DNA from 2 places in the Modestobacter lacusdianchii genome. Region 2 is predicted to be linked to the other one. Evidence: riboswitches for the same ligand, from Rfam matches in the RefSeq annotation. Region 2 holds a riboswitch; the other holds the start of a gene.
The links. Region 2 has a riboswitch for cobalamin ahead of ACJTNH_RS16220 (putative cobaltochelatase). Riboswitches for the same ligand answer to the same signal wherever they lie in the genome.
Positions count from the first base shown of each region.

Region 1 (4,305 bases), on a different contig from region 2:
GCCGTTGGGGCCCAGCAGCCCGGTCACCCGGCCGGTGGGCACGCTGAACCCGACGCCGTCCACCAGCGTGCGCCCGCCGGCCGCCCAGGTGGCGCCCTCGACCTGCAGCGTCACGACCGGCTCCGCTCGCGGCGCAGCAGGACGAGGAACAGCGGCACCCCGACGAACGCGGTGAGCACCCCGATCGGCACCTCGGTGTCCCCGAGCAGCGTGCGGGCCAGGGTGTCGGCCCACAGCAGGAACACCGCGCCGACCAGCGCGGCGACCGGCAGCAGCCGGCGGTGCAGTGGGCCCAGCACCAGCCGGACGGCGTGCGGCACCACCAGGCCGACGAACCCGATCGACCCGGCGAGGGCCACCATCGCGCCGGTGAGCAGGGCGACCGTGCCGTAGAGCACCCACCGGGTCACCTCGACCGGCACACCGAGGCTGGACGCGGCCCGGTCGCCGAAGGCGAAGGCATCCAGCGCCCGAGAACCGGCCAGCACCACCGCGCCCAGCACGCCGACGACGGCGGCGGCCACCGCGACGGCGTCCCAGCGGGTGCCGGCGAGCGAGCCGACCGTCCACCGCAGCACCCGCCGGGCGGCGTCGCTGTCCCCGGAGGAGAGGACGACGAAGGAGGTGACCGCGTACGCCAGCTGGCCGACCGCGACCCCGGCCAGGACGGTGCGGCCCGGCGGCAGCGCCCCGCTGCGACCGGTGGCCAGCGCCAGCACCAGCACCAGCGCCAGCACCGCCCCGGCGAAGGCCGCGAGGGAGACGGCGAGCTGACCGCCCAGCGAGGTGACGCCGACGCCGAGCACGATCACCAGCACCGCGCCCACCGACGCCCCGCCGGAGATGCCCAGCAGGTAGGGGTCGGCCAGCGCGTTGCGGGTGAGCGTCTGCACCACGGCGCCGGACAGCGCCAGCCCCGCGCCGACCAGGGCCGCGCCGGCGATCCGCGGCAGCCGCAGCTGCCAGACGATGTGCTCGGTGAGCAGCGGGACGTCGTCCCGGGCGAACACCGCGCGCACGACCGTGCCCAGCGGCAGGTCCGCCGACCCGATCGTCACCGCCACCACGGCGCTGAGCACCAGCAGCGCGATCAGCGCCGGGACCAGCAGCACCGGCGACCGCGGCAGCCGGACCGTGCTGGTCGCCTGGCTGAGGGCGGTCACCGGCCGAGCGCGGTGAGCTGCTCGGCGAGGGAGACCACGCCGTCGGCGTTCCGGACGCCGGGGGTCGACTCGGTGAACGGCAGCTCCACGTACCGCTCCTCCCGGACGGCGGTCAGCGCCGACAGCGCCGGGTCGGCGGCCAGGTACCGCTTCTTCTCCTCGACCGTCGACCAGGTGGCCTCCGGGAGCACGATCACGTCGGGGTCGGCCTCGACGACCCGCTCCCAGCTGACGTCGGCCCAGGTGCCGGGCACGTCGGCGAAGAGGTTGGTCGCACCGACCGAGTCCAGCAGCAGCTGCGGCCCCCCCTCACCCACCCCGGCGAAGGGCGTGGTGTCGCCGCTGTCGTACCAGAACACGGTCAGCCCCTCGCCGGCCGTGGCGATCGCCGGGTCGGCCAGCAGCTCCTGCTGCTCGGCGACCAGCTCCTCGGCGCGTTCCGCGACGCCGAACACGCTCGCCATGTCGCGCAGCTCGCCCCAGACGTCGTCGAAGGTGACCCCGTCGGCGCCGGCGGACTCACCGGGGGTGTCCCGACCGCAGCCGAACGGGGAGACGTAGGAGGGGATGCCGAGGTCGGCGAGGTCGGCCTGCGAGCCGGCGGCGTCCCCGGCGAAGGAGGTGAGGTAGGAGCCGTAGACGAAGTCCGGCTCGGCGGTCAGCAGCGTCTCGGTGTCCGGGTACTCCGCCGACAGCACCGGGACGCTCGCGTACTCGTCGGCCCAGCGGTCGGACACCTCGTCGTCCAGGTAGGCGGTGCCGACCATCCGGTCGGCCAGGCCCAGGGCGAGCAGCACCTCGGTGGCGCCCTGGTTGATCGTCACCGCGCGCTCGGGCGGGGCCGGCACGGTGGCCTCGTGGCCGCAGCTGCTGACGGTGACCGGGAAGCCGTCGGCGTCGGCGGCCCGGGCGGAGTCGGGCTCGTCGGAGCCGCAGCCGGCGAGCAACGCCGCCGACAGGGCGACGGCCAGCCCGGCCGACCGGGTGGAGCGGGTGGACGTTGACGTGGGCATGCGGATGCAGCCGCCTTCCAGCACCTCGTGGACGGACTCGGTGCCGTGGCCGGTCTCCTGGCTCAGGGGTCGACGCGGCCGCGCCGCCTTCCCGGACCTCTCGGTCCAGTGACTGCCCGCGCGGGACGCAGGCGTGGCGCAGCAACTACCCCTTCACAGTGGCGAGGGCCGCGCCGGCATCACACCGGCTTCCCGAGCACCACGGCAGGGCGGACGCTACGAGGTGGGGCCCCGGCCTGCCAACGGCGCACCTGCGCAGCCGTGCAGGTGCGGTCGTGCTCAGTTGCGGGCAGGGGCCCCGGGCGGCGCCTGCTGGACGTCGTCGTCCACCAGCCGGGAGATCCCGGCGCGGTCGAGCACCGGCCGCAGCTGCTCGGGCAGGCCGATCAACTGCAGGCGCGCGCCGGTGCGGGCGGGCTTGCGGGCCAGGTGCACGAGCAGCTCCAGCCCGGTGGGGTCCAGCGACGTCACGTCGGTGAGGTCGGCCCGCTGCGGCCAGGCCGTCGGCGGGACCAGCAAGCGGAACCGGCGCACGGCCTCACGGTCGATGCGGCCGGAGAGGCGCAGCAGCGGACCGGTCTCGTCCTCGGTCCGGAGCACCTCACCCGAGCCGGGCTCGGGGAGGGGATCGTGGCCGATGGGCATGAGAGCACCAATACCCGGTCCGAGCTGCTGAAACGTGATCAGTCCGGCAGCACGCCGGGGCCGGCGTGCGCCAGCCGGGTCGCCCGGTCGTCGGCCACGGCTACAGTCTGCCGGTGCCCCAGCCGGACGCGAGGGACCTCACCCGGCCCGGGACGCTGGACCCCCGGCAGCGCGCCCGCGACCTGGACCGGCTCGCCGAGCACGGGGTCGACGTGCTGGTCGTCGGGGGCGGCGTGACCGGGGCGGGCATCGCCCTGGACGCCGCGGCCCGCGGGCTCACCGTCGCCCTCTGCGAGCGCGCCGACCTCGCTGCCGGCACCAGCCGGTGGCCCTCGACGCTGGGTGCCGGCCTGCGGCGCCCGGCGCGCGGGCAGGTCGGCGCAGCCCGGCAGCGGGCCCGGGAACGTGCGGTGCTGATGCGGGTCACCGCGCCGCACCTGGTCCGCCGGCTGCCCTTCCTCGTGCCCGACGTCGCCGGCCGGGACGTCAGCGCGCTGGCCGAGCTCGGCGGCCGGCTGGGTGACGCCGTCCGGGTCTCGGTGCGCGGCGGCCGCGGGTCGCTGCCCGGCACCGGCCGGGTCGGGGCGGAGGGCGTCGGGCGACTCCTCCCGGCGGTGCGACCGGGGCGGGGTGGCGTCGTCTCCTGGGCCGGGCAGCTCGAGGACGACGCCCGGCTGGTGGTCGCCCTGGCGCGGACCGCCGCTGCCTTCGGCGCCCGGGTGCTGACCGGGGTGACCGTGACCGGCGTGGACGGCGGGACGGTCGAGCTGTCGGCCGACGGCACCACGGTCGCGGTGCGGGCGGAGGCGGTGGTGAACGCCGCCGGGGTGGCGGTGCAGCGGCTGGCGCCGGGCGTCGACCTGGTGCCCCTGCGCCGGACGCACCTGGTGGTGCCGGCCGCGCGGCTCGGCCGGCCGATCGCGGCGCTCGCCGTCCCGCTGCCCGGATCGCGGTCCCGGTACGTCGTGGCACTGCCGCAGCCGGGCGGCCTGGTGCACCTGGGCGTCACCGACGAACCGGTGGGCGGCCCGGTGCCCGAAGAGGTGCCGGCGCCCGGCGACGCCGAGGTCGGCCGGCTGCTGGCGGCGGTGAACGCGGTGCTGTCGGTGCCGCTGCAGCCCAGTGACGTGGTCGGTGCCTTCGCCGGGCTGCACCCGGGCCCCGCCGACCCGTCCGGCCGGCCGGTGCCGTCCTGGGACGGGTCGGTGCTGACCGTGGCCGGCGGGGAGCTCACCACCCACCGGGCGACCGCCGCCGAGGCGGTCGACGCGGTGGTCGACCGGCTCGGCCGGGGCGCTCGCCGGTCACCCACCGCCCGGCTGCCGCTGGTCGGCGCGGCACCCGAGCGGGTGCTGGCCCGGGTGGACGCCCCGGCGCGGCTGGTGCACCGGTACGGCACCGAGGCTCCTGTGGTCGCTGCGCTCGGGGACGAGCTGGTGGTCGAGGGACGGGAGGAGACGGTGGGGGAGCTGCGGTTCGCCGTC
Region 1 covers NZ_JBJJTJ010000013.1:62,297-66,601, forward strand. Annotated here, with positions in the region: gene ACJTNH_RS11705 (ABC transporter ATP-binding protein) at 1-114, opposite strand, end outside; gene ACJTNH_RS11710 (FecCD family ABC transporter permease) at 111-1,163, opposite strand; gene ACJTNH_RS11715 (ABC transporter substrate-binding protein) at 1,160-2,176, opposite strand; cobalamin riboswitch at 2,207-2,395, opposite strand; gene ACJTNH_RS11720 (STAS domain-containing protein) at 2,456-2,821, opposite strand; gene ACJTNH_RS11725 (FAD-dependent oxidoreductase) at 2,935-4,305, shown strand, end outside.
Region 1: it holds a riboswitch for cobalamin, as region 2 does, so the genes downstream of both, ACJTNH_RS11715 (ABC transporter substrate-binding protein) here and ACJTNH_RS16220 (putative cobaltochelatase) in region 2, are expected to answer to the same signal.

Region 2 (4,305 bases):
TCAGCGGGTAGGTGAACTCGTCGAGCACGTAGAAGCGGTGCGCCTCGGCGGCCAGGTCGCGCTTGATCTGCGCCCACCCCTCGGCGGCGTCGGCGGCGTGGTCGGTCTCGTCGCCGTGCTTGCGCGACCACGACCAGCCCGAGCCCATCTTGTGCCAGACGACCGGCCCGCCCTCGCCGGTGGTCTCGTGCACCCGGCCCAGCGCGGTCAGCGCGTTCTCCTCGCCGACCTTCCACTTGGCGCTCTTGACGAACTGGTAGACCGCGATCGACCAGCCCTGGTTCCACGCCCGCATCGCCATCCCGAAGGCGGCGGTGGACTTGCCCTTCATCTCACCGGTGTGCACCGCCAGCAGCGGCCGGTTGCGGCGCTGCCGGGTGCTGAGTCCGTCCTGCGGCACGACCGCGACCTGTCCCTGCGGCATCAGGCGGCCTCTCGCACCGTGCGGGCCAGCGACTCCGCGCCCAGCTCCTCGAGCCGCATCGTCCGAGCGCCCAGGGCCGTGCCCAGCGAGGCAGCCAGGCCCAGCCGCACCGGCCCGGACTCGCAGTCGACGACGATGCCCGCCGTCCCGGCCGTGGCCAGCAGCCCGGCGGCCCGGCGGGCATCGGCGAGGTGGTCGCCACCGCGGGGGCCGGTCGCCCGGCCGTCGGTGACGACGACGAGCAGCGGACGGCGCCGCGGGTCGCGCACCCGCTCCAGCCGGAGCGTCTCGTGCGCCCGCAGCAGCCCGGCGGCCAGCGGCGTCCGGCCGCCGGTGGGCAGGCTGGTCAGCCGGGCGGCCGCGGCCTCCACCGACCACGTGGGCGGCAGGGTCAGCTCGGCGTCACCGCCGCGGAAGGTGATCAGCCCGACCTTGTCCCGGCGCTGGTAGGCGTCCATCAGCAGCGAGAGGACGGCGCCCTTCACCGCGGCCATCCGGGACCGGGCGCCCATCGAGCCGCTGGCGTCGACGACGAACAGGACGAGGTTGCCCTCGCGACCCTCGAGCGTGGCCTGGCGCAGGTCGGCGCGCTCGACCCGCAGGCCGGTGCCGCTGCGCCCGCGGGCCCGCTGGTGGGGTGCTGCGGCGAGCACGGTGTCGACCAGGTGCAGCTTCGTGACGGTGCCCTCCGGCCGCGTCGAGCCCACCACCCGGCCGCGCTCGCTGCGGGCCCGCGACCTCCGGCCGGCCGTGCCCGCGCCGATGCCGGGCACCTCCAGCCGCTGCACCCGGAACGGCGCATCGGGCGCGACGGCCGCCTTCTCCGGCGCGGGCGCGGCCTCGGTGTGCCCGCCACCCTCACCCCGCGGCGCCGTCGTCGGCCCCTGCTCACCGCCGTCCGGGCCGGCGCCGTCGTCCGAGGGGCCGAAGTCGCGACTTTGGCCCCCGGGGGTGCCGTGGCCGTCCGTCGGGTCACTGCCGGGCGGGCCGTTGCCGTCTGGGCCGTTGCCGTCTGGGCCGTCGTCCGTCGGGCCGTCGTCGGTGGGGTCGGTGCCCTCGGGTGGGGTGAGGTCGTCGTCGGGCGGGGAGTCGGGGCGGGAGTCCTCGAGGGCCTGCTCCAGGGTGTCCTCGTCCAGGCCGGGGGCGTCGAAGGGATTGCGCCGGCGGCGGTGGGGGAGGGCGAGCCGGGCGGCGACCCGGACGTCGTCCTCGGTGACGTCGGTGCGGCCGCACCAGGCGGCGTGCGCGATCGCAGCGCGGGCGGTGACCAGGTCGGCGCGCAGCCCGTCGACGTCGAAGGCGGCGCAGACGCTGGTGACCTGGCGCAGTGCGGCGTCGCTCAGCACCACCCGGGGCAGCAGGGCGCGAGCGGTGGCGATCTGGTCGGCCAGCTCGCGCTCGGAGGCGGCCCAGGCGGCGGCGAATCCGGCCGGGTCGGCGTCGTAGCCGAAGCGGCGGCGGACCACCTCGGCGCGCAGGTCGGCGTCCCGGGGGGCGGCCACCTCGACGGTGAGGCCGAACCGGTCGAGCAGCTGGGGGCGGAGCTCGCCCTCCTCGGGGTTCATGGTGCCGACCAGCAGGAACCGGGCGGCGTGCCGCACGGAGACGCCCTCGCGCTCGACGTAGGCGCGACCCAGGGCGGCGGCGTCCAGCAGCAGGTCGACCAGGTGGTCGTGCAGCAGGTTGACCTCGTCGACGTAGAGCACGCCGCGGTGCGCCCCGGCCAGCAGCCCGGGCTCGAAGCTCTTCACGCCCTCGGTGAGCGCGCGCTCCAGGTCCAGCGAGCCGACCAGGCGGTCCTCCGAGGCGCCGACCGGCAGCTCGACCAGCTTCGCCGGACGCGTGACCGCGGGCGAGTCGGCGGGGTGCGGGCCGTCCGGGCACTCGGGGTCGGGGGCGGCGGGGTCGCAGGCGAAGCGGCAGCCGGTGACGACGTCGACCGGGGGCAGGACGGCGGCCAGGGCGCGCACCGTCGTCGACTTCGCCGTGCCCTTCTCGCCGCGCACCAGCACGCCGCCGACGGCGGGGGAGACGGCGTTGAGCAGCAGGGCCAGCCGCATGTCGTCCATGCCGACGACGGCGCCGAAGGGGTAGGTCATGAAGAGACCACAGGTCCTCTCCCCGGGTGTCCACGCCCGGAGGTGGCGGGAAGCGACGGCGGGAGTTCCTGACTCCCCGGCCGGGACCGGGTCACAGTGGCGGGACCGCGCCGGAGTCGCACCGGGCTTCCTCCACTGCCGTCGCAGTTGGACCGTCATTCGACCACGGGCTCCCGGGGTGGGACCAGGGGCGTGTCTCTTGACGGATCGGAAAGTGATGCGCCACTCTTTCCGACATGGAAAGCATGGGGATCGGCCGGGACGACGCCACCGCCCAGCTGGCCGCGCTGCAGGCCGACCGCGCCGCGCTGGCCGACCGGGTCGTGCCGCCCTGGTGGTACGACGTGACGCTCGGGCTGCTGCTGTTCGGCTTCCTGTCCTCCTACGCCCTCGATTCCCTCTGGGTGACCTTGCCGGCGCTGGTCGTGTTCGGTGGGGCGCTGGCGGCCATGGTGTCGGCGTACAAGCGGATCACCGGCGTCTGGGTGAACATCGACGCGCGTTCGATGGCCGTCTGGACCGGGATCGTCCTGGTCGTCCTCGTACCGGCGTTCGTGCTCGCCGACGGCCACGGCCACCACTGGGTGATGGTGCCCGCGGGCGCAGTGCTCGGGGTCGCGGTGGCACTGATGGGCCGCCGCTGGAGCCGCGCCTACGCCGCTGAGCTGCGGGGCCGGCAGTGACCGGCGGTCCGCTCGACGTGGACGGGCCGGTGGCCGACCGCGACCAGGCGGCCGCACACCTGGCCGGGTTGCAGTCGGACCGGGCCGCGATGGCCGACCGGGCGATGCAGCCCTGGTGGTACGACGCGCTGCTCGGGCTGCTGGTCTTCGGCCTGCTCGCCGCGCTGGCCGCTGACGACCCCTTCCTGACCATCGGCGCCGTCGTCGTGTTCTCCCTCGGACTGCGCTGGCTGATGGCCACCTACCAGCGGCTCACCGGCTTCTGGGTCAACGGGCTGCGGCCCGGGGCGACGCAGAAGGCGATCAGGGTCTGGTTCGTCCTGTACGCGCTCACGGTCGGACCGGCGCTCGTGCTCGCCCTCGGGTTCGACGTCCGGTGGCCCCTGGTGGTCGTCGGCGCGCTGATGGGGCTGAGCATCGCGCTGATCAGCCGGTGGTGGACCCACATCTACATCGCCGAGCTGCGCGGGGAGCTGTGACCGCCGTCGAGCCGCGGTTCGACGCGGTCGTCCACGCCCCGCCGCGGCTGCAGATCTGCGGGCTGCTGGCGGTCGTCGACACGATGGAGTTCGCCGCCGTCCGGGACGCGGTACAGGTGAGCGACTCGGTGCTGTCCAAGCACGTCAAGCAGCTGGAGGAGGCGGGTTACGTGCAGGTGCGCAAGGCCACCATCGCCTCCCGGCAGCGCACCAGCCTGGCGCTGACCAAGGCCGGTCGCGCCGCCTTCGACGCGCACGTCGCCGAGCTCCGCCGCATCGCCGGCCTCTGACCCCCAGCCCCACGAACTCCAGCGCGGGAGCGCACGGGGGACGCGTGCTCTCGCGCGCGAAAGCGCGCGTGCTCGTCCGCGCGAAAGCGCGCGTGCTTGTCCGCGCGAAAGTGCGCGTGCTTGTTCGCGCGAAAGTGCGCGTGCTCAGCCGCGCGAGAGCGCGTGTGGGTTCGCGCGCGGAAGTGCGCCGCTCGGGAGGTGGGCGGAGCGGGGGGCACGGTCGGGCGGGTCGGACCGGGTCGGGCAGAGTGCGGGCGTGGCGGACCGGCGGCGGGTGCTCGACTGGGCCGCCGTCCTGGCCGTCGGGGTCGGGGTCACCGCGGCCTTCGA
Region 2 covers NZ_JBJJTJ010000025.1:25,599-29,903, forward strand. Annotated here, with positions in the region: gene cobO (cob(I)yrinic acid a,c-diamide adenosyltransferase) at 1-400, opposite strand, end outside; gene ACJTNH_RS16220 (putative cobaltochelatase) at 424-2,523, opposite strand; cobalamin riboswitch at 2,564-2,695, opposite strand; gene ACJTNH_RS16225 (hypothetical protein) at 2,760-3,206, shown strand; gene ACJTNH_RS16230 (hypothetical protein) at 3,203-3,685, shown strand; gene ACJTNH_RS16235 (transcriptional regulator) at 3,682-3,975, shown strand; gene ACJTNH_RS16240 (AbrB family transcriptional regulator) at 4,232-4,305, shown strand, end outside.